3 regions of the Massilia timonae genome follow, and region 3 is predicted to be linked to each of the others. Evidence: riboswitches for the same ligand, from Rfam matches in the RefSeq annotation. Region 3 holds a riboswitch; each other region holds the start of a gene.

The links. A riboswitch is a leader RNA that binds a small molecule or an ion and turns the genes downstream of it on or off. The one in region 3 is predicted to bind cobalamin.
Region 1: it holds a riboswitch for cobalamin, as region 3 does, so the genes downstream of both, LO55_RS03760 (TonB-dependent receptor domain-containing protein) here and LO55_RS07985 (cobaltochelatase subunit CobN) in region 3, are expected to answer to the same signal.
Region 2: it holds a riboswitch for cobalamin, as region 3 does, so the genes downstream of both, LO55_RS00110 (TonB-dependent receptor) here and LO55_RS07985 (cobaltochelatase subunit CobN) in region 3, are expected to answer to the same signal.

Annotation. Positions count from the first base shown of each region.
Region 1 is NZ_JRYB01000001.1:841,628-849,439, forward strand. It holds rRNA gene LO55_RS03740 (16S ribosomal RNA) at 1-61, opposite strand, end outside; gene cobT (nicotinate-nucleotide--dimethylbenzimidazole phosphoribosyltransferase) at 504-1,535, shown strand; gene LO55_RS03750 (adenosylcobinamide-GDP ribazoletransferase) at 1,532-2,314, shown strand; gene LO55_RS03755 (histidine phosphatase family protein) at 2,314-2,856, shown strand; cobalamin riboswitch at 2,876-3,108, shown strand; gene LO55_RS03760 (TonB-dependent receptor domain-containing protein) at 3,174-5,027, shown strand; gene LO55_RS03765 (FecCD family ABC transporter permease) at 5,087-6,109, shown strand; gene LO55_RS03770 (ABC transporter ATP-binding protein) at 6,106-6,885, shown strand; gene cobO (cob(I)yrinic acid a,c-diamide adenosyltransferase) at 6,882-7,508, shown strand; gene LO55_RS03780 (cobyrinic acid a,c-diamide synthase CobB) at 7,502-7,812, shown strand, end outside.
Region 2 is NZ_JRYB01000001.1:19,960-27,771, forward strand. It holds gene LO55_RS00100 (thiol:disulfide interchange protein DsbA/DsbL) at 1-137, opposite strand, end outside; gene LO55_RS00105 (cobalamin-binding protein) at 290-1,165, opposite strand; gene LO55_RS00110 (TonB-dependent receptor) at 1,170-3,119, opposite strand; cobalamin riboswitch at 3,188-3,440, opposite strand; gene LO55_RS00115 (DODA-type extradiol aromatic ring-opening family dioxygenase) at 3,527-4,351, shown strand; gene ylqF (ribosome biogenesis GTPase YlqF) at 4,352-5,299, opposite strand; gene LO55_RS00125 (hypothetical protein) at 5,585-6,781, opposite strand; gene LO55_RS00130 (hypothetical protein) at 6,791-7,663, opposite strand; gene LO55_RS00135 (histone deacetylase family protein) at 7,787-7,812, opposite strand, start outside.
Region 3 is NZ_JRYB01000001.1:1,837,651-1,845,462, forward strand. It holds gene ssb (single-stranded DNA-binding protein) at 36-539, shown strand; gene LO55_RS07975 (reverse transcriptase domain-containing protein) at 1,181-3,265, shown strand; gene LO55_RS07980 (ROK family transcriptional regulator) at 3,414-4,664, opposite strand; cobalamin riboswitch at 4,845-5,064, shown strand; gene LO55_RS07985 (cobaltochelatase subunit CobN) at 5,243-7,812, shown strand, end outside.

The DNA of each region.
Region 1 (7,812 bases), 1.0 Mb from region 3:
CTTGCATGTGTAAAGCATGCCGCCAGCGTTCAATCTGAGCCAGGATCAAACTCTTCAGTTCAATCTCTGTTTGTTGACTCTTTCGAGTCACTCGCTATTGCTAGCGAGGTCGCTCACTCAAAATACTGACCGTCGCTTCATTGCTGAAGCAACGTTTAATACTTTGTGCGAACATTTGATATTTTAAGTATGCAGCTGAACAAGTCAGCTGGCACCTTCATCAAACGCCCACACTTATCGACTGTTAATTTTTAAAGATCAGAATTCGGTACTGCTTCATCTGCTGTTTGCTTCGAATCGTTTTGTTCGTCAGCAGCAGAGAGGCGAGATTATGAAGTGTTTCTCATTGTTCGTCAACCTCTTTTTTCTCTTCGCTTTCGCTACCGTGAGGCTGCGTCTGCGTCGAGGAGCGAGACTATAGCAAGCCGGAGGCCGACTTGCAAGGTTTACGATTGTGATATCTTAGCCGCCGCATTCAGCGACCTTCTCTTACATACCCTTATATGATTCCTACGATCGTCCCTACCGCCGACGCCGCCCTCTCCCGGTCCCTGGCGGACGCCATCAATAACAAGACCAAGCCGCTCGGCAGCCTCGGACGACTGGAATCGCTCGCCGCCCAGCTGGGCCTGATCCAGCGCTCGACCAGGGTCAGCATCGACCAGCCTGCGATCCTGGTCTTCGCCGCCGACCACGGCGTCGTGGCCGAGGGCATCTCCGCCTTCCCGCAAGACGTCACCTGGCAGATGGTCGAGAACTTCCTGGGCGACGGCGCGGCCATCAATGTATTCGCGCGCCAGAACGGCTGCGCCCTGCACGTGGTCGACGCCGGCGTGAACCACGATTTCGGCGCACGCGCGGGGCTCGTGCACCGCAAGGTCGCCAACGGCACCCGCAACTTCGCGCTCGATCCGGCCATGACGGCGCAGGAATGCGCGACCGCGCTCGAACACGGCATGGCCCTGGCGCGCGACCTGCCCGGCACTGTGGTCGGCTTCGGCGAGATGGGCATCGGTAACACGACGTCGGCCGCCGCCCTGATGCACAAGCTGACCGGCCAGCCGGTGGCGCGCTGCGTCGGCGCCGGCACCGGCCTTACCCCCGACGGTATCCGCCACAAGGCCGACGTGGTCGCGGCAAGCGTGGCCCGTCACACCCACGCCGTGCAACCGCTCGAGGTGCTGGCCACCTTCGGCGGCTTCGAGATCGCGATGATGGCCGGCGCCATGCTCAAGGCGGCCGAGCTGCGCAAGGTGCTGCTGATCGATGGCTTCATTGTCACCAGTGCCCTGCTGGTGGCCGCGCGCCTGCAGCCGGCCATCCTCGACTACTGCGTGTTTTCGCACTGCTCGGGCGAGCATGGCCACGCACTGCTGCTCGAGGAGCTCGGCGCCCGTCCGCTGCTCGACCTTGGCCTGCGCCTGGGCGAAGGCACCGGCAGCGCGCTCGCCCTGCCCCTGCTGCACGCCAGCGCCAACTTCCTGAACGAGATGGCCACCTTCGCCTCGGCGCAAGTGAGCGAACGCTCGGCATGACGCACCAGCTGCGCCTGTTCTTCATCGCGCTGCAGTTCTTCACGCGGCTGCCGATTCCGCGCTGGGTCGGTTTCGAGCCGAGCTGGTTGAACCATGCGTCGCGCTACTTCCCGCTGGTGGGCGTCGTGGTCGGCGCCATCGGCGCGCTCGTCTACCTGGTGGCCGCGCACTGGCTGACGGCGCCAGTGGCGGCCGTGCTGTCCACCGCCGCCACCATCTACCTCACCGGCGCCTTCCACGAAGACGGCTTCGCCGACACCTGCGATGGCCTGGGCGGCGGCATGACGAAGGAACGCGCGCTCGAGATCATGAAGGATTCGCGCGTCGGCGCGTATGGCGCGATCGGCATCGTGTGCATGCTCGGTGCGAAGCTGGCCCTGCTTGCCAGCCTGCCGCCGGCCAGCGCCATGGCCGCCCTGCTGCTGGCTCACCCGCTGTCGCGACTGGCCGCCACGTCCCTGATCTGGCAGATGGAGTACGCCCGCGCCGAGGGCAAGGCCAAGCCGCTGGCGGTGCGCATGAGCGACCGCGAGTTCGGCATCGCCGCCGTGACCGTGCTGCTGCCCGCGCTCGGCCTGCTGGCCTTCGGCCTGCTCGACCTGGCCGCCATCGTCGCCGCGCTGGTCGCGGCCCTCGTTGCAACCTGCTGGCTCGCGCGTAAATTCACGCGGCGCTTGCAAGGCTATACCGGCGACTGCCTCGGCGCCGTGCAGCAACTGGCCGAAGTGGCGGTCTATATCGCGGTGCTGGCCACGCTCGGCCGCGGCGCGCTGGCCTGATGCGCCTCTACCTGGTGCGCCATCCGCGGCCCGAGGTGGCGGCCGGGCACTGCTACGGCCGCAGCGACCTGGCGGCGGATCACGCGGACGTCGAACGGGTGCTGGCCGCATTGGCAAGCCAGGGGCTGCCCGGCGCGATGCCCGTCTACGCCAGCCCGCTGGCCCGCAGCGCGGTCCTGGCGGAGCAGCTCTCGCCGGCGCCGGTATTCGACGCGCGCCTGGCCGAGATGGACTTCGGCGCCTGGGAAATGCGCAGCTGGGACGACATCCCGCGCAGCGAGATCGACGCCTGGAGCGCCGACCTGCTGCACTACCGCCCCGGCGGCGGCGAAAGCGTGATGGACGTGGCCGCGCGCGTGGCCGGTTTCGATGCCGATATCCGGCGCGCCGGACACGCGCAAGCCCTGGTCATCTGCCACGCCGGCACCATGCGCCTCCTGCATTCGCTGCACCTCGGCGGCACGCTGGTCGAGGCCGCGCTGCGCGCTGCACAGGCGCCACACCGGATCGGCTACGGCGAAGTGATGATGCTGGAAACCTGACAACGCCTTGGACAACACCTTATAATGTGCGCGTTTTGGTGCTCGCGCCTGCGTTCGCAGTCGCAGTTAAACGGGAAACACGAAGCTCCTTTCAAGGGCCAACGTGTGCTGCCCCCGCAACGGTAAGCAAGTGCCGCATGCTCTCTTCGAGCCATGCGGCAAACCGTCCCCTCATACCACTGTGCGCATGCATGGGAAGGTCGGACGGCCATACTTGTCAGCCCGGATACCGGCCAAAAGGTGGCGTCGCCTCGCGCGATGCCGTTCAATCTGGCCTACGGGGACGTCGGCTGGTTGCCCTTTATAAGAAACAGTTCATGAATTTTCCAGTCACCCGGCAAGCCGCCGCGGTCTCGCTCGCCCTCGCCGTCATCTCGTCCGCCGCCGTCGCCGACGCACCCTCGCCTGACGCCATCCCTACCGCCGACACCGTCGTCGTCACCGCAACGCGCACCGCGCAGCGCGCCGCCGACGTCATCGCCGACACCACCGTCATCGATGCCGAAGAGATCGCGCGCTCCGGCGCCGGTTCGGTGGCCGACATCCTGCGCCGCCAGCGCGGCATCGAGATCTCGCGCAACGGCCCGGCCGGCACCACCACCAGCGTCTTCATCCGCGGCGCCAACGCCAACCAGTCCGTGGTCCTGGTCGACGGCGTGCGCTTCGGTTCGGCGACCACCGGCACCGCCAGCTGGAACGCGATCCCGCTGGGCGCCATCGACCGCATCGAGATCGTCTACGGCCCGCTCAGCACCCTGTACGGCGCCGACGCCATCGGCGGCGTGATCCAGATCTTCACCCGCAAGGGCGAAGGCGCCCCGGTCGTCACCGGCTCGGTTGGCGTGGGCAGCAACGCGACCCGCCAGCTTGATGCCGGCATCTACGGCAGCAGCGGCGGCCCGAACGCCGTCAGCTACGCCTTCGGCGCCGGCTACGAGGACTCGGACGGCTTTTCGTCTACCCGCCCAAGCGCCTCGGGCTACAACCCGGACGAAGACGGCTACCGCCGCCGCAACGCCAACGGCCGCGTGACGATGGCGCTCGCGCCGGGCCACGAGATCGGCGCCCAGTTCCTGGTCAGCCGCCTGTACAGCCAGTACGACAGCGGCACCGCCAACTACGACGTCCACAGCGACAACGACCTGAACACCGCCGCGGTCTTCATGCGCAACCAGATCCTGCCGAACTGGCACAGCACGGTGCAATACGCGCGCTCGGAAGACAAGTCGGGCAACTTCACCAACGCGACGCCATCCGGCGCCAGCCAGATCGACACCCAGCAGGATGAGTTCAGCTGGCAGAACGACATCGCCATCGGCCAGGACACCCTGCAGCTGCTGTACACGCACCGCAAGGAAGAGGTGCCGACGATGCAGCGCTCGCGCATCACGAATTCGTATGCCGCCGCCTACTCGGCCAAGCGCGGCCAGCACCTGGTCGACGTCAGCGCGCGCCACGACCGCTCGGTCTATGGCAGCAAGAACACCGGCGCCGCCGGCTATGGCTACGACTTCGGCAACGGCCTGCGCGCCACCGCCAGCGTCGGCACGAGCTTCCGCGCCCCGACCTTCAACGAGCTGTATTTCCCCGGCTACGGCCTGGAAACCAACAAGCCCGAAAAAGGCCGCAACCGCGAAGTGGGCCTGCGCTACGACGGCAACGGCTACCAGCTGGACGCCACCTACTTCCACAACCGCCTGACCGACATGATCGTGTCGAGCACCCCGTGCCCGGACGGCGTCAACCGCAGCTGCGCCTACAACGTCAACAAGGGCCTGCTCGAAGGCTTCTCGCTGGCCGGCGCTACGCGCCTGATGGGTGTCGACCTGCGCGCCAGCCTCGATTGGCAGGATCCGCGCGACGAGACCACCGGCAAGCAGCTGGCGCGCCGCGCGAAGAAGCATGCCAGTTTCGGCGCCGACTACACGATGGGCACGCTCAAGGCCGGCGCCGAACTGACGGTATCGGGAGAGCGCTTCGACGACGCCGCCAACAACCGTCGCCTGGGCGGCTACGGCCTGCTGAACCTGCACACGACCTGGCAGTTCACGCCCGACTGGTCGCTGCTGATGCGCCTGGACAACGTCGCCGACAAGCAGTACGAGATCGCGCGTAACTACGGCACCAGCGGCCGCACCTGGTTCGCGGCCCTGCGCTACGGCATCCGTTAAGCTATAACCCCTTGCCCGCGGCAGCCAGGCCGCGGGTGTCCGAAACCAACAGGGCCAGCATGCACGCATCCGTCCCACCGCTACGCCAGCGCGCCACGCTCATCGTCGGCGCCATGCTGGCGTTTTCGATTGCCACCCTGCTGTTCGCGGGCATGACCGGATCGATCCGGGTGCCTCTCGGCGAGATTCCCGACGCCCTGCGCCAGCTCGCCAGCGGCCAGCCCGATTCGCTTTCCGCCTCCCTGCTCGAGCTGCGCGCCAGCCGCGCGCTGGTGGCGTTCGCGACCGGCGGCGCGCTGGCCCTGGCCGGCCTCATGATGCAGGCGTTGCTGCGTAATCCGCTGGCCGACCCGTATGTGCTGGGCGTCTCGTCCGGCGCCTCGGTCGGCGCCCTGCTGGCGCTGCTCCTGATGGCGTCCACGCTGATGGTCGATGCCGCCGCGCTGGCCGGCGCCATCGGCGTGGCGATGTTGCTGTACCTGCTGGCGCGGCGCGACCTGCGCAGCGGCCAGGCGGCCGAAGGTGGCGCCTCGATGCTGCTCCTGACCGGCGTGATCGTCTCGGCCCTGTGCGGCTCGGTCGTGACCCTGATGCTGTCGATCGCGCCCGAGGGGCGCCTGCGCAGCATGATCTTCTGGCTGATCGGCGACCTGGCCGGCGCGCCGCTGCGGCTGGCGCCCTGGCTGGTGCTGGCCGGCTGCCTGGTGTACGCCATGCGCAATGCGCGCGCCATGAACATGGTCGCGCTGCACGCCGAGAATGCGGTGACGCTGGGCGTGCGCGTCGGCGCGCTGCGCAAGGGACTGTTCTTCGTGTCGGCCCTGCTCACCGCGAGCGCGGTCACCAGCGCCGGCTCGATCGGCTTCGTCGGCCTGATCGTGCCGCATGCCTGCCGCTTCGCCTTCGGGCCCGACCACCGGGTCCTGATCCCGGCCGTGGTGCTGGCCGGCGGCGCCTTCCTCGTGCTGTGCGATACGCTGGCGCGCACCATCATCGCGCCGCAGCAGCTGCCGGTCGGCGCCATCACGGCGATGATCGGCGCGCCGGTCTTCCTCTACCAGTTGCACCGCCTGCGCAAATGAACTCCATCTCCACCCACGACCTGCTGCTGTCCATCGGCCCACGCACCCTGGTGCGGGGCCTGGACTGGACCGCGCGCGCCGGCGAATGCTGGAGCATCATCGGCCGCAATGGCGCGGGAAAAAGCACCTTGCTGCGTACGCTGGCCGGGCTGCAGCCGCCGAACGGCGGATCGGTCCAGGTAAATGGCCGCGCACTACCCGACTGGCCGCTGACCGAGCTGGCGCGCGAGCGCGCCTTCCTGGCCCAGTCGCGCCACGACGCTTTCGCCTACACGGTGCTCGAGAGCGTGCTGTCGGCGCGCCACCCCTACCACGCCAACCGCTACTGGGAAGGCAGCGACGACCATCAAGCCGCCCTGCAGGCGCTGGCGTCGATGGAAGTGGACGACCTGGCCGCGCGCGACGTGCGCACCCTGTCCGGCGGCGAGCGCCAGCGCGTGGCGATCGCCGCCCTGTTGGCGCAGCAGACGCCGCTGCTGCTGCTCGACGAGCCGGCCAATGCGCTCGACCTGGCGCACCAGGTGAGCGTAATGGGCCTGCTGGCCCGCCTGTGCCGCGAGCAGAACCGGACCGTGGTCATGATCGGCCACGACCTGAACCTGGCCGCGCGCATCTCGACCCACGCGCTCCTGCTCATGGGCGACGGCCGCTGGACCGCTGGCGCCAACGACCAGATCATGCGCCCGGCGCTGCTGGGCGACTACCTCGGCCATCCGATCGACATGATCGAACACGAAGGCCGCCGCATCTTCATCCCCAAGGAGGGCTCCGCATGACCGACATGACACCAGAACAGACCGCCGCCCTGAACGAACGCCACCGCGCCCGCATGGAGCGCAAGAAGGCGGTCATCGACGCCAAGATCGCTTCGGCCGACAAGGAAATCGGCATCGTCATCGTCAATACCGGCAACGGCAAGGGCAAGAGCTCGAGCGCGTTCGGGATGGTGGCGCGCGCGCTCGGCCACGGCATGAAAGTGGGCGTGGTCCAGTTTATCAAGGGCGCCCTGTCGACCGGCGAAGAAACCTTCCTGCGCCGCTTTCCCGACGAAGTGCGCTTCCATGCGATGGGCGAAGGCTACACCTGGGAAACGCAGAACCGCGAGCGCGACATCGCCAAGGCTGAGGAAGCCTGGGCGCTGGCCCGGCAGTTCCTGTCCGATCCCGCGATCGGCATGGTGGTGCTCGACGAGCTGAACATCGCCCTCAAATACAAATACCTCGACGTGCACACCGTGATCGCCGACCTGCTCGACCGTCCGGTGATGCAGCACGTGGTGATTACCGGCCGCGGCGCGCCGCCGGAACTGATCGCGGTGGCCGATACCGTCACCGAAATGAACGTGGTCAAGCACGCGTTCAAGGCCGGCATCACGGCCCAGGCGGGGACCGAATGGTGACGGGCGCCCGTATCGTCCTGGTGGCGGCGATGTCGTCCGGCCAGGGCAAGACGACGGTGACGGCCGCGCTGGCGCGGCGGCTGGTCCGCATGGGCAAGCGCGTGCGGGTGTTCAAATGCGGCCCCGACTTCATTGACCCGATGCTGCTCGAACGCGCCTGCGGCGCGCCGGTGCACAATCTCGACCTGTGGATGGTGGGCGTCGATGCCTGCCGCCAGCGCCTGCTTGACGCCGCGCGCGAGGCGGACGCGATCCTGATCGAGGGGGTGATGGGCCTGTACGATGGCTCTCCTTCGGCGGCGGA
Region 2 (7,812 bases), 1.8 Mb from region 3:
TTCTTGCCCACGGTCTGGGTCGGCTGCGGGGTCGCGAGCACGGTGTATTCGGCGCCGACGCGCGGATCGGTTGGCGAAGCATTGGCGAAACCGGCGACCAGGGCAGCGGCAACGAGGGCGAAACGCAGGGTGCGCATAAAATCCTTCCAAAAGAATGAACGAACGACCGCGAGATTACCACTTTTTGTCTGTCCCCTGTCCCGGGAGCGCAATTTTTTGCATTTGCTTACGGCTGAAACAGGGGCGTGGTGACTTTCAATCTACGCCGGCAACGCGAATAGTCAAGTCGTCAAGGCCGGCGCCCGCGCGCGTCCTCGAGCAGCGCGCAGATGCGGGCGGCGCCGTCGGCCGTGCGCGGCCCCGCCCGGCTGGTCAGGTCGCCATCGATCTCGAACAGGTTGCCGCGTCTTACCGCCGTCATGCCCTTGTACGGTTGCCAGATCTTCCAGCCGGGGTCCTTGGGATCATCGCGCTTGCCGACCAGGATCACTTCGGGATCGGCTTCGATCACCGCCTCGATGCCGACCTCGGGCGCGATCGTCTTCAGGGCCCCGAACAGGTTGCGGCCGCCGCACAGGCGCAGGATGTCGCTGGCGACATGGTCGTCGTTGAGGGTGTACAGCGGGCGGTCCCAGACCTGGTAGAACACGCCGACCTGCGGCCGCCCGGCGTAGCGCGTCCTGAGCGCTGCGATGCGCGCGCTGTAGTCGTGCGCCGCCCGCCGGGCCACGGGCTCGGTGCCGAGCAGCCGGCCCAGGCGCAGCAGGCTGTCGCCGACCTGCTCCAGCCGGCTCGGCTCGCTGTAATAGACGGGGATGCCCAGCCGCGCCAGCTGCTCGACCTGGCGCGTCGGGTTGCCGCTCTGCCAGACCACCAGCAGGTCGGGCTTCAGCGCCAGCACGCGCTCGACATCGATCTTGTTGAAGCTGCCGACCTGGGGCAGCTTTTTCGCCGCCTCGGGATAGTCGCTGTAGTCCACTGCGCCGACCATGCGCGCCCCGCCGCCGGCCGCGAACAGCAGCTCGGTGACGTGCGGCGCCATCGAGATCACCCGCTGCGCCGGCCGCGCCAGCGTGACCGTGCGCCCGGCGTCGTCGACGACGGCGATCGCCGCGAACGCATTGACCGAGGTTGCGGCCAGCACGGCCGCCAGCGCGGACTTCATGGCCTCAGAAGTCGAAGCGCAGCGACAACTTGAGCTGGCGACCGTCGCTTGGATAGATGCCGGCGCGGCAGTTGTAGGCCTGGCTGTAGTACTGGCGGTCGGCCAGGTTCAGGCCCGACAGCGCCACTTCCCACGGGCCGAAACGGCGCGCATAGCGGGCGTCGATCGTGGTGAACGACGGCATGCGGGTGCTGCAGCTGTTGGTGAAGTCGTCGCCATAGCGCTGGCTGTCGACCCACTGGGCGCCGATGTCGGCGGTCTGACCAATGCCCGGCGTCCACGCCAGGCGCGCGGTGACCACGTGTTTCGGCACCAGCACCATCTCGCGGCCGGCGTTCGGGCCGTCGCGGAACTCGGCCTGCACGTACTGCCAGGAGCCAAGCAGGCGCCAGGCGTCGGCGAAGATGGCTTGCCCTTCCAGCTCCACGCCCTGGCGGCGGGTCGGATCGAGGTTGGTGTTGGCGCCATAGCCGATGGTCGGGTCGTAGAAGATCTCGTTCGTCAGGCGGTGGCGGAACACGCGCGCGGTCACCTTGCGCGCATCGAGGCCGGCGCTGACGCCCAGTTCCAGGTCGCGCGAGGTTTGCGGCTCCAGCACGTCCAGGGTCGAACGGTAGCTGTTTTCATCGATATTGGCGATGCGGTAGCTGCGGCCGGCCTTGGCGAACACGGTCACGAGCGGCATCACGTCGATGCTGCCTTCCACGGTCCAGGCGTTGAGCGACTGCTTGCGGTGCTCGTTCACGACCGGCGGGAAGGCCAGCGGGTCGCTGTAGTCCTTCTCGAAGCGCTCGTGGCGGCCACCCACCGCCAGGCGGGCGTTGTGCGGGGCGTTCCAACGCAGTTCGTCGCGCAGGTAGAAGGCTTTCGAGTCCTGGCGCGCGTCGCCGGCCGAGAAATTGGAGGTAACCTCGCGCTCCCAGCGGATCAGGTCGATGCCGGTGACGAATTCGTTGCGCTTGTCGCCGAGGTCAAGGGTGTGACGCAGGCGCGGCGAGAACTGGGTCTGTTCGGCCTCGTAGACCGATGTCGACGGCGCGCCGAAGTCGTAGGTGGACGAGACCTCGCGCTCGCGGTGCGACAGATCGGCCGCCAGCTCGAAGGCGCCGACACGGTGCTCGACGAAGGCGGTCACGCGGTCGGTGTCGAGCGAGCCATAGTCCTTCGGCGTGTTGCTCTGGGTTGGAATGGTCAGGAACTGCTCTTCCGTCAGCGAACCCGGCAGGCGCGAATCGGAACGCGAACTCTCGAAGCGCAGGCCGGCGCGGCCGTTCGGCGCGTAGGCATACCCCACGCCGCCACTGAAGCTGGTCTGCTCGTAGTTGTTGTTGTCGCGGTAGTTATCCGTGCTGCGGTCGCTTACTGCGGCGTCGAACGACCATGGGCCGGCGCCGTGCGTGACCGAGGCGCGCAGGTCGCGGTGGTCGAAGCGGCCGGCTTCGGCGAACAGGGAACCATGCGTTCCCGCGCCCGCGCCGCGGCGGGTAACGATATTGATCACGCCGCCGGTGGCGCCGTCGCCATACAGCACGCTGCTGCCGCCGCGCGTGATCTCGATGCGCTCGACCGTGTCCACGGGAATGGTCGACAGCACCGTGTGCGCCAGCTCGTTCTCGTTCAGGCGCACGCCGTCGACCAGCACCACCGTGTTCTGGGCGCTGTTGGTGCCGAAGCCGCGCAGGTCGAGGCCGAAGTCGGGCGAGCCGTCCAGGCTCTGGCGGCCGAACACGCCGCCGATCTTCCGGATCGCCTGGTTGACGTCGGTGGCGCCGGCGCTGCGGATCTGCTCCGCGGTGATGACGGTGGCGCCGATCGGCGTGGCCTGGGCCGGGAAGCGCGGGCCGGTGATGAGGACTGAAGGGACGGCGTCCTGGGCCGCGGCATAAGGGCCGAACATGGCGAAGGCGCAAGCCAGCGCGAGTGGCGCGCGGCGCGGTGCAACTGCAAAAATCATGATGAATGTGTTCTCGATAAAAGGCACCGGCCTGCTTCCCCGCAGGCCGGAGTCAAAGGAAACGCCTGGCGCTTCCACCTGCTTTGGCCGGTATCCGGGCTGGCAAGCATGACGGCCTCACCTTCCTGCGCAGAACAGACCGTACAGCGGCGCAGTGGTTGTCGAGACCGTCCGCCACGCTGCAGATGCAGACGCGGCGCTTGTTGACCGTTGCGGGGGCAGCACACTTCCATGGCGGCGCGTGGCGCGGCCATGTCGTGTTTCCCGTTTAACTTCGCGCACCTGGACGTGCGCGAGAGCACCAAAACGGGGCGATTATACCTTGACGAGGTGCGACCTGCCCGGCCGCCGGCAAGCTCTCGCCGCTTGGGCTAACATGACCGTTTCAATGCACGACAGGAGCGGTCATGGCGCGCTTACCCACCTTGCCCACCTATTTCGTCTCGCACGGCGGCGGCCCCTGGCCGTGGATGCGCGAGCAATACGGGTCGGCCTACAACCAGCTTGCCGACTCGCTGGCCGCGCTGCGGGCCGAAGCTGGCGAGACGGTGCGCGCGGTGCTGGTCGTGACCGCCCACTGGGAAACGCCGCAGTTCATGGTGTCGTCCGGCACGGCGCCGGGCATGATCTATGACTACGGCGGCTTCCCGCCGCACACCTACCAGGTCAAGTACCCGGCCCCGGGCGAGCCGGCGCTGGCGCGGCGCGTGGCCGACCTGCTCGCCGCCGCGGGCCACCCGGCCGCGCTGGACGCCGAACGCGGCTTCGACCATGGCACGTTCTCGATGCTGTACCCGGTCTATCCGGAAGCGCGCATGCCGGTGGTGCAGCTGTCGATCCGGCGCGACCTGGATCCGGCCACCCACCTGGCGGCGGGCCGTGCGCTGGCGCCGCTGCGCGACGAGGGCATCCTGATCATCGGCAGCGGGCTGTCGTACCACAACCTGCGCCAGTTCGGGCCGAACGGGCGGGAGGCGTCACGCGCTTTCGACGGCTGGCTGCAGCACGCGCTGCTCGAACTCGATCCGGCGCAGCGCGAACAGGCCTTGCTGCGCTGGGATGCGGCGCCGATGGCGCGGGCGGCGCATCCGCGCGAGGAGCACCTGATTCCACTGATGGTGGCATTGGGGGCGGCCGAACAGGAGGCGGCCGCCTGCGTCTATCATGAAGACGCGTTCATGGGGAATTTGACGGTGTCGAGTTTCAGGTTCGGGGCACCGCCAGCGGCGTGATTACGTCCCGCGCTTGCCGCGCGCCGCTTCCTCGGCTTTCGCGGCGGCCTTCTCGGCCGCGATACGTGCTTTTTCGGCCATCTCGGCCTCGTGCTGGGCCAGGCTGGCCGCGCGCGATTCCGGCGTCTCGAGGCTGATGCGGCCGAGCGCGCCCTGGCGGTAATCCTGCAGCAGCGTGTGCGCCGCCTTTTCGTAGTCGAAATCGCCGCCGCGCACGCGAAAACCCCGGCGCTGGGCCACGCCCTCGATCACGGCAACGCCGTCCATCCCTTCGGTCTTGAAACCGTAGCGCGCGCTCAAGAGCTGCGGATAGCGCTGCAGCAGCAGCTCGCCCAGGTATTCGGCCACTTCTTCCTCGACCAGCGCATTGGTGCCGATCGCATGGCTGGCGGCCAGCATCAGGCCGTCGCTGGCCATGGCGATCTTCGGCCACAGCATGCCTGGGGTGTCGACCAGCACCACGTTCTTGTTCAGGTACAGGCGCTGCTGGGTCTTGGTCACGGCCGGCTCGTCGCCCACCTTGGCCACGCGCTTTTTCAATAGGGCGTTCATCAGCGTCGATTTTCCGACGTTCGGAATGCCCATGATCATGATGCGCAGCGGCTTGGTCGGCACGCCGCGGTGCGGGGCCAGCGACAGGGCCAGGTCCGGGATGCGGGCCACGTCGGCCGGCTTCTTGGTCGTCATCGGATAGGCGGTCACGCCTTCCTGGGCATCGTAATAGGCTTTCCAGGCGGCGGTCGCGTTCGGGTCGGCCAGGTCGATCTTGTTCAAGACCTTCAGGCAAGGGCGCTGGCGGAACTTGCGCAGCTCTTCCACCAGCGGGTTGCAGCTCGCCTCGGGCAGGCGCGCATCGAGGACCTCGATCACCAGATCGATGTTTTCCATCTGCTCGGCCGCTTCCCGCTTGGCCGCGTTCATGTGGCCAGGGAACCATTGAATCGACATACTATTGCTCTCTTAATCTTTCGTCCAAGGCGCTATTTTACGCTGAGCGTCGACACAAACGTAGCGGCGCAGCCACAAGGCCTCTTTCCATCGCGCGCTCCGTTGAGCTATTGCAACACTGATGACATATTCCGCGCGCACACTGCTCTCTTGCCTGCACAAGATGGAGATGGGAATGCGCGTACGGGAAAAACTGAAACGGTCGCTGGCGCGCTGGTATGGCGTGCTGATGCTGTGCTGCGCCATCGTGGTGTCGGCGATGGTCGAGCAATTGCCCCTGCTGCCCTACTGAACCACCCTGTCCATCCGGCAGTCGGCTGGCGGCAGCGGCGCCTGCGGATCGAAATGCGCCAGCCGCGTACGGGCCGCGGCGCGGTCTTTCGCGTACTCGGCCAGGTAGCGGCTGCGTTCCTCGCTCTGCCACTCGGCATCCGGCACGCCGGCCAGCGAACGGGTGCGGCTGGCAAACACCTTGCCCTCCAGGCGCGGCAACAGCAGGCGGTCGGGATCGACATTTTCGCGCAGCAGATAGCCCTCGACGTCGCGCAGCAGCAGCGGCAGGCGCGGCGCGCCATCGTGCAGCAGCTTGCCGTACACCCTGAGCCGCACCTGCTGCGCGCCCTGCCCCAGCACCTCGTTGAAGGTGGCCAGCGCGAACGGCCGGCCGTCCGCATCGTCGACGCGGCCCGTGACCACGTAGCGCCCTGGCAGGCGCACCTCCAGCGGCAGCGCGAACTGCAGCGCGCCACCGTCGACCGCCTCGCGCGGCGCCCCGCTCCAGGTGGCCGGCGACTGCGGCGAATACATGACGTCGAACAGCACGAAGCCTGCGCGGCCGCCGGCCTGGTAGCGCACCTCGAGCCGGATGGTGCCGTGAAAACCCGCCAGCGCCGTTTGCGCCGGCGCGAGTGTCCCCTGCCAGGCGCCGCCTTGTTCAGCGAACGGCACGGCGACCTGCGGCGCCGGGCGGCTCGGCCCATAGGTCATGCCCTGGGCCAGTGCGCGCGTGACGACCAGCGGCAGCGGCTGGCCGCCCCCATCCACCGCGCGCAGCGAGAAGCGGGCCTCTTCGCCGGCCGCCAGGTAGACCCGCGACTGCGCGGTCTGCAGCTGGACCTCGGGGTGGCTGTCGCCGCCCTCCGCCCGCATCGGATTGGTCTCGAGCAGCGGCTGGTTCGGGTACAGCTGGTCGGAATGGTGGCCGGCCGGCCGCGAATCGTGCGGATAGCGCGAATGCGCCAGGTAGCTGCAATAGGTGTGATCGGTCAGGCGCACCTGTTCGACCAGCTGGCGCCGGCGCACGGCGCGGTCTTCAAGCCGGGGCGCGACGGGCCGCGCCTCGGCAATGGGAGGCGCGGACTGCGGCGCCTGCGCCGCGTCGGGCACCGCCTCGCCCTTGTCCGCCAGGACGATCAGCCCCAGGCCGATGCAGGCCCCCACGCCCGCCGCGGCCGGCCAGCGCCAACGCCGACGCCAAGCCATCCTGTGCCCCTAGTTGGCGGTATCGACCATCGCCTGGCGCACGACCCCGATGATGCCCTCCCAGTTGCCGTCGGCGTAGTGATCGAAGTCTTCGCCGTCGTCGCGGAAGGCGACCGAGTGCCAGCTCCACTTGACGCTGCCGCCCTGGTTCGGTTCGGTGCCATAGCGCAGGTCGTCGCAGAACCAGTCGCCCGGATTGCACAGCGAACGGCCGGCGTTGCCGGCCGCGCCGCCGCTGCTGTGATAGGCCACCACCTCGTCGTCCTGGCCCGGCAGCAGGAAAGAGTACAAGGTGCCGCGCGCGCCGGCGTAGCGGTAGAACCAGATATTGCGGGTGTCGTTGTGGTTGTACATGGCGCGCGCGGTGCCGGTGCGCAGGTCTTGCACCAGCGGCTCGGAGGTGGTCCAGGCGCCGGCATTGGCCAGTTCGGAGCCGCCCGCCGCGCCCGAGGCCGTCCTGACCCACTTGATGTTCCAGCCGCCCTGCACGCCGCCCGCGTCGCCGCAAACGCCGGCCGCATTGGCCGTGGCGTTCTTGACCGCGCGCGTGGTGCCGCCGAAGTTGGCCAGCGTGTACCCCAACAGCAGCTCGCCCGCGCTATAGGCCGCGATATAGCACCAGTTCTGGCCGGTGCAGAAGCAGTCGAGCGCGTCGCGCACGCGCACGCTCTGCGACGAGATGCTGCTGTAGCCGTCCCAGTTGACGGCCTTCTTGTTGACCCCGGCGGGCGTGGTATCCGGCCCCCAGTAGCGGAAATCGGCGTAGTTGCCGGGACTGCCGCCGCTGTTGCGACCGTTGATCCAGAGCGTGTAGTTGGCGGCCTCTGCGATGCCGGCGGCTGATAGCAAGCAGAGCGCACACAGGGTGTGTTTCTTTTTCATCTTCGTCTCCTCTACGCGGGCTGGCCTTACGGCCGGGTTATGCGTTAGTGCGCGCGAGAGTGCCTTGGGTTCCCGCCAAGGCGCCCGGCGAGGGCGGGAACGACGGGTCGAAGATGTGCGTATCTACTCGAGGTCGGCCATCACCTTCA
Region 3 (7,812 bases):
GAGTCAGGGCTCACAACACCATTCAAGGAACCATCATGGCATCAGTCAACAAGGTCATCATCGTCGGCAATCTCGGCCGCGATCCCGAAATCCGCTACATGCCGAGCGGCGACGCCATCGCGAACATCGCGGTCGCCACTTCCTACCGCTCGAAGGACCGCAATACCGGCGAACAGAAAGAACTGACCGAGTGGCACCGCATCTCCTTCTTCGGCCGCCTGGCCGAGATCGTGGGCCAGTACCTCAAGAAAGGTTCGTCGGTCTACGTCGAAGGCCGCCTGCAGACCCGCAAGTACACCGACAAGGACGGCATCGAGCGCTACGCCACCGACATCATCGCTGAAAACATGCAGATGCTGGGCGGTCGCCAGGGTATGGGCGGCGACAGCATGGGCGGCGGTATGGGCGGCGGCATGGACGACGACTACTCGGCCCCGCAGCGTCCGGCTCCGCGCCAGGCGCCACCGGCTCCGGCCGCGCGTCCGCAGCCGAAACCGGCGCCGAACTTCTCGGATATGGATGACGATATTCCGTTCTAAGTGCGCCGTTTAATCTTATAAATCAAGTACTTACGGCATTTATGCCTGTAGTGTAGCTTACTTGGGAAGCTACTGGCAACCCGTCCCACCTTCGTTGGTAACAACTGTAATCCCGAAAGGGAGAGGGGAAAGCAGCATGGCGGGAAAAGGCGGAGACGCGGGGAAAAGACCTACCTTGCTTCCGTCATGCCAAGTCCCGTATGGCTAAGCCTGTATTGGTTGAACCATAGTCCTAAGCCGGGTTCGGGATCTCACCGACGCAGGGTCTTTGAAGCGTCGGTTCGGAAGATAGGCGGGTGATATTAGAACGCCCGCCTACCAAGTTCTTCCGAGGCGCGTACGACGAGTACGTTCACAGGACGAAAGTGGAGCCTAACCGAGACGCATCTTGTTTATAAGAGAACTCGGGATACCCTAAGTTGGACGCCTGGAAGATAGGCGGCCCAATATGGGTACGGAGTCCTCGTAGTACCCAAAGTCGGGCTGCAATGGCACCGGCAGTTCGGACGAACCCGAAGGAACGTATCCGGACCTGATAACCCGCTATAAGTGATCGGCAACGAAAGCGAAAGGTGGCGGTTCAGGGGGAAGGGGGACAGTCAACAGGTCCCTCGATGAAGACCTGAAAGGGAGGATAGTCAGTGCTGTCCGATCGAACGATTAAGGCCATCGAGGGTGCAGCAAAGGCTGTACACAACGGTTGTAAGGCAAAGAAGCTACTCAAGATCATGGGGGCTTGTCCTGACCTATGGTTGCGAGCCTACGCCAACATCCATCCCAACAAAGGCGCGCTAACGCGAGGGGTTGATGACAACACGCTGGACGGCTTTAGCATGGAGAGGGTCAACAACCTGATCCAGTCCATCAAGCACGGAGCGTATAGCCCCAAACCGGTACGACGTGTTCATATCCCAAAGGACAAGCTCAACCCGAAGGGGAAGACGCGGCCATTGGGCATTCCAACCGGGGACGACAAGCTGGTACAGGAGGTCATGCGAATGATCTTGGAAGCCCTGTATGAGCCAGTATTCAGCGAAGACTCCCATGGTTTCAGGCCGCGCAGGTCTTGCCACACCGCGTTGGATGGCATCCGGAGCGGCTGGAAGAGCACGAAGTGGTTTTGCGAAGTAGACATCAAGGGGTACTTCGACAACATCGACCATACGAAGCTGCTCGATATCCTAAGGAAGCGGATCGAGGACGAGACGTTCCTGTCGTTGCTCGGTAAATTTCTGAAGGCCGGGTATGTGGAGGACTGGCGATGGAGTGCAACCCATAGTGGAACACCCCAAGGCGGGATCGTTTCGCCGATTTTGGCAAACATCTACCTGCACGAGCTCGATATCTTCATGCAGGGCCTGAAGGCACAGTTCAATAAGGGACACCGCCGGAGACCGAACCAGGAATACGCAAGGCTGAAGAACCGTGCCTACCTTAGAAGGAAGCGACTGAGGGCGGCAGACACGCTGGGGGAAGAGGAAGCGAGCAATCTTCGAGAGAAGATCGCGACTCTGAAGGAGCAGTACCCTGGGAAGCCAAACGGAGACCTGGACCTTGATGCACCAGCGTACCGAAAGCTCGACAACGAGCTGGCAAAACTGCAGGCGGTGTTGCGGGATAAGGGACCAATTGATGACGAGGAGGTCGGAAGACTGCAATCGGAAATCAAGGTCCTGACCAAGCAGTACAATGCAATGCCAGCCAACGACATGCACGATCCGAACTTCCGTAGGCTGCACTATGTTCGGTATGCCGATGATTTTCTCATCGGGGTAACCGGCACCAAGGACGAAGCCAAAGGGATCATGGCTCACGTGGCCTCATTCATTGAGGGCGAACTGAAGCTTGAAGTCTCGACGGAGAAATCCCGGCTAGGTGCATTCGAGGACGGGTGCAAGTTCCTCGGCTATGGGATCAAAATGCGGAGAGAAGCAAAGCGGATGAAAACTGTGGTTGGCCGAAGAAGCGGACGTGCGATCCACGCCGTCAAGAGGACAATTACGGGGCACATTCACTTCTCGGTGCCAGAAGAAAAATGTCGTAAGTTTGTACGAAGTCATGGATACGGTGTCTATGACGCTGGGAGGACTGGGTTCTGGCCGCGTAAATGGATGACGCAATGTTCAGAATACGAAATCGTGACCCAGTACAACGCAGAAATGCGTGGCTTTGCGAACTACTACAACAGATGTGCGCGACTCTACCTGAACAAGGTGGAGTGGATATGGCTGAATAGTCTGATCAGGACTCTTGGCTGGAAATGGGGCCACATGACCCCCAACGCGGTGTACAGCAGACTGCGCCAGCCCGACGGAACGCATGCACTGGAGTTCGAGGGTAAGGATGGGAAACCGCGATTACTCAAGATATACAGTCTAACGGACCGCCGCCGCATATCCTACGGCGACAAAGGGCTGGAGAACCCCTATGTGGACATTCAGCCGAAGGCGGGATGGATGCTTGGGCGGACCGAACTACTGCGTAGGCTGAATGCGCACATTTGTGAATACTGCTGGGACGAGGAGGGGCCGTTCGAGGTTCACCACGTACGGAAAATGAAGGACATCGCCGAAGGGAAGAGTATGTGGCAAAAGCTGATGATCGCCCGGCAGCGAAAGACGATGGTGTTGTGTCTACCCTGTCACCACAGGCTCCACCAAGGCGCTCTCCCGGACAACCGGTTTTGGAAAAATGTTGATACTGTTGATGGAGAGCCGGATGCGTAGAAATGCGCAAGTCCGGTTCGGAGGGAGGGTAACGGGCGACTCTTGAGCGTCACGTACCCTACCCTACGATTTCCGGTCTGATCGGTACGACAAACCCTGCGAGTGCATCATTCGCAGGGTTTTTTTATAGTGCAGCATATTCAAGACACTAGCGCCGCGCCGCCTTCAGGAACAAGCCATGCGCCGGCGCGAAGTTCGCATGCAGCGGCAAGTAGGCCGCGCCGATGACCTTGGCCGTCATCCCGATCGTCCCCGCCATCACCAGCGGCCGCTCGGTGCCCTGCCAGCTGTAGCGCGTCATCTGCTCCTGCACCGCGGCGATCAGGCGTTCGAGCAGGGCGCGGCTGACGGCGCCGTCGACGATCACGCCGTCCAGGTCGAGCAGGCAGGCCGCGCCGGTGACGCCGAAGGTGATCGCATTCGCGGCTTCCTCGACCCATTGCAGGGTCACCGCTTCCCATGGGCCGCTCAAGAGGCGCTCGTCGCCGAACGCCAGCGGCGCCAATCCCGCCTGCGCATGCATCTCTTCCAGCCGCACCAGCGAGGCCGCCCCGAGTAGCTGCGGCGCCACGCCGCGTTCGTCCGTTCCGGCCAGGCCCAATGGCATCGAACCGATCGCGCCGGCGTTGCCGAACTGGCCGCTGTGCGGCTCGCCGTCGATCACCAGGCCGCCGCCGACCAGGGTGTCCACGAAAACGTACAGATAGCTTTTCAGCTTGCGTCCGCGGCCGGCCACCAGTTCGGCCACGCAGGCCGCGATCGTGTCCTTGGCGAAGTCCACGCGCAGCGGCGTCATGGCCTGCAGGCGGATGCGCAGGTCGACCCGGCGCCAGGCTTCGGCCTGATGCGGCAGCAGGCTTTCCAGGCCGTGCCAGGTGCCCAGCGTGAGCGGGGCGGCCAGGCCGATGCCGGTCAGGCGCGGGGCCAGCTCCGGGCCGAGGAAGTCGTCCACCTCGCGCAGCCTGGCGTCGATGGCGGCGAACACCTGCTCCACGTCGGGGCTGGCGTAGGGCGTCGACGACTGCCAGCGCAGCGCGCCCGTGAAATCGAGCAGGACCACGTCCAGCGCGCGCCTGCCGATCTGGATGCCGATCGAGAACGCGCCTTCCGGATTGAGGGCGATCGGCTGCGACGGCTGGCCGACCTTGCCGCGCACGGCGTCGCGCTTGACCACCAGCTGCTCGTCCAGCAGGCGGTTGATGATCACCGAGGCGGTCTGGGTGCTCAGATTGGTCAGGCGCGCGACTTCGGCCTTGGGCAGGCTGCCATGGGTGCGGATCGCCTGCAGCACGACCCGCTCGTTGAACTCGCGCATGCCGACCTGGTTCGAGCCGACGGTGCGCAGCAGCGGCATGGTGGCGGGGTCAAAGGCGGGAGGCGGTGCGTTATAGGGCGGCATGGCGCGGCGTTCGATGGGCAAGACAGCGGGAGACGGTAAGTATACGTCCTTCCGCTAAATAAACCTATGCGACTTATTTTTCGGGCCGATCGGGCGCTGTTGGTCGCCGCGCTGGGCCGCTTCGCGCTCGCCCGCCAAAAAATAATGCGGTGACAACTGGTCGAACTTGGCGTTAGAATCGCGCCCAATCAAGTGAATGGTGCCTTCCTGCTCGTCTGCAGGGAGGTGAAACGGGAAGCCGGTGACGTGCGCGATAGCCATCGCGCGCCAGTCCGGCGCAGCCCCCGCTGCTGTAAGCCTGACGACCCCGGTCGAACGCCACTGTGCCCCGTGCACGGGAAGGCAGGACCGGGGAAGGAAGACGGCGAGCCAGAAGACCGGCCATCCACGATGCATTCGCACGTCCCGGGGTGAGGGCGTGCCTGTTGGTTGTCCGCTGTTCCTTCTTTGTCTGCCCGCGTCATTCGCTGCGATCGCTCGCCTGCGCGGCGCGCAAGCGTCCCTGTTCATCGTGGAAGGATGGCGGCTGCCTGTTGTCGTGCGCGCGTCAAGCGCGCAGCTGAAAGGTCGACGTTCACATGAACACGCTTCTCCCTGTCCGCATCTGCGTCGCGCTGGTGTTCCTGCTCGCCTGCATGTCGGGCTTCCAGCATGCCGGCGCCACCACCCTGTTCGCCGTGGTCACCGAGCGCGCCGCGCCGGGCGCGATCGAAGCCGCCCACCGCCACCTGGCCAGCCGTCCGCGAGACCGCATCCTGCTGCGCACCCCGGCGCAGCTGATGGCGGCCGGCGAGCGCGAGGTGGCGCAGTGGATCGCCGGCGCCGACAGCATCCTGGCGGTGTCGCTGTTCGGCGACCCGGCGCGGCGCATGAAGGATGCCCTGGCGCGCCACGCCAGGCCAGGCACCGCCGTGCTGGCGCTGAACGGCGAGGCGACCCTGAACCTCATGACGCGCTCGCGCCACGGCAGCCTGGCCGGCTTCTCGCCCGAGCTGCTGCGCCAGCTGGCGAGCGAGGCGCCGCCGCAGGCCGCGCTGCGGGCGGCCGACGCCAATCCCGCCGCCCGCCACTGGCTGGCGGCGCGCCGCGTGTGGCAGGCGGGCGGCGTCGACAACACCACGGAGCTGATGCGGCACCTGCTCGCGCCGGGCACGCCCCTGGCCGATCCGCAGCCGGAGCCGACCCTGCGCCTGCGCGCGGGAGAGCGCGAGCTGCAGGACGGCGCCGCCTGGGGCAATGCGTCGAAGCTCGGCCTGCAGGACCGCCCGACCGTGGTCGTGCTCGACCTGGCGAACATGGATGGCGTGGTGCCCGCGGCGCTGTGCCGGCGCATCGAGGAACTGGGCCAGCCCTGCGTGCAGCTGCTCACGCGCTGGGGCGGCGCCTCGCGCGAAGCGCTCGAGCGCCTGCCGCAGCTGGTCGCGCCGGCCAAGCCTGCTGCGCTGGTGGTGCTGCAGGACTTCGTGGTCGGCGCCGCCGAGGGCCGGGAGGCGGTAGGCGAAGCCTTCAAGCGCCTGGACATCCCGGTGTTCAAGGCGATCCGCCTGTCGGACCGCACCGCGATGCAATGGCAGCTGTCGCCCGACGGCCTGCCGCCCGACTCGGTCCAGTACCGCGTGGCCCTGCCCGAGCTGCAGGGCATCGGCCAGCCGATGGTGGTGGCGGCCCTGGGCCAGGCCCGGCGCGACCCCCAGACCGGCATCGAGAACCGCCCGCCCGTGCTGCTGCCGGCTGAAGTCGACCGCCTGTCGGGCCGCGTGGCGCGCTGGCTGGCGCTGCGCGCCAAAGCGAACGCCGACAAGAAGATCGCGATGGTCTACTACAACCATCCGCCGGGCCGCCAGAACATCGGCGCCGACAACCTCAACGTGCCGGACTCGCTGTTCGGGATGCTGCATGCCCTCAAGGCGGCGGGCTACACGGTCGGCGAACTGCCGGCGTCGCCCGAGGCGCTGCTGGACATGATCATGGCGCGCGGCGTCAACCTGCCGGAAGACCGCGCCGCCCTGCGCGAGATGGCCGGCGCCGTCAACGGCGTCACGGCGCAGGAGTACGCGCGCTGGTTCGCGACCCTGTCGCCGCGGGTGCGGGGCGAGATGCAGGACGGCTTGCTGGGCCGCCTGCATGCCGACGTGCTGGCGGCCGAGAAGGCCGGCGAGCGCGCGCTGGGCCGCAAGCAGGCCGAGACCGTGATCGAGGAGCTGCTGCACCTGGTCGAGGGCGTCGACCATCCGCGGCGCGAGCAGGCCACGCGCGACCTGCATGCGCTGGAAGAAGGCTATTTCGCCTGCCTCGACGAAACCAGGCCACGGCCCTGCAAGGCGCTGGCGCCCCTCTACCGACGCCTGATCGGCTACGGCATCGAAGGCATGCGCGGCTGGGGCCCGGCGCCGGGCAAGGTGATGGTCGACGGCGGCAAGATGCTGGTGCCGGGACTGGTGTTCGGCAACGTCTTCATTGGCCCGCAGCCGCCGCGCGGCTGGGAGGTGGACGAGGAACTGCTGCACGCGAACACCAGCATCACGCCACCGCACCAGTTCCTTGGCTTCTACCACTGGGTCCGCGACCGCTTCAAGGCCGACGCCGTAGTGCACGTGGGGCGCCACTCGACCTATGAGTTCATGCCGGGCAAGGCCGTCGGCCTGTCGAGCGACGACTATCCGAGCCTGATCGCGAGCGACCTGCCGGGCATCTACCCGTATATCGTCGACGGCGTCGGCGAAGGCACGCAGGCCAAGCGCCGCGGCCTGGCCATCATCGTCGACCACCTGACGCCGCCGCTGGCCACCACGCCGCTGTACGACGAACTGCTGTCGCTGCGCCAGATCGTCGAGAGCTTCGAAGCCGCATCGTCCGAATCGCTCAAGACCCAGGCCGCGCAGCTGATGCGCGAGCGGGTGGTGGCGCTGAACCTGCGCGCCGAGCTGGAAGCGTCGATGTCCGACGTGCTGGAGGTGCGCGGCATCGGCTTCGACGCGGCCGACGACGACCTGCTGGCGCACGAGATCGGCCACTATCTGACCAAGCTGCAGGAGAAATTCATGCCCCATGGCCTGCATGTGTTCGGCCGGCCGTGGAGCCGCGAGTCGCTCGAGCTGATGCTCGATTCGATGAAGAAGAGCGGCATCGACGATCCCGACGTCGCGCA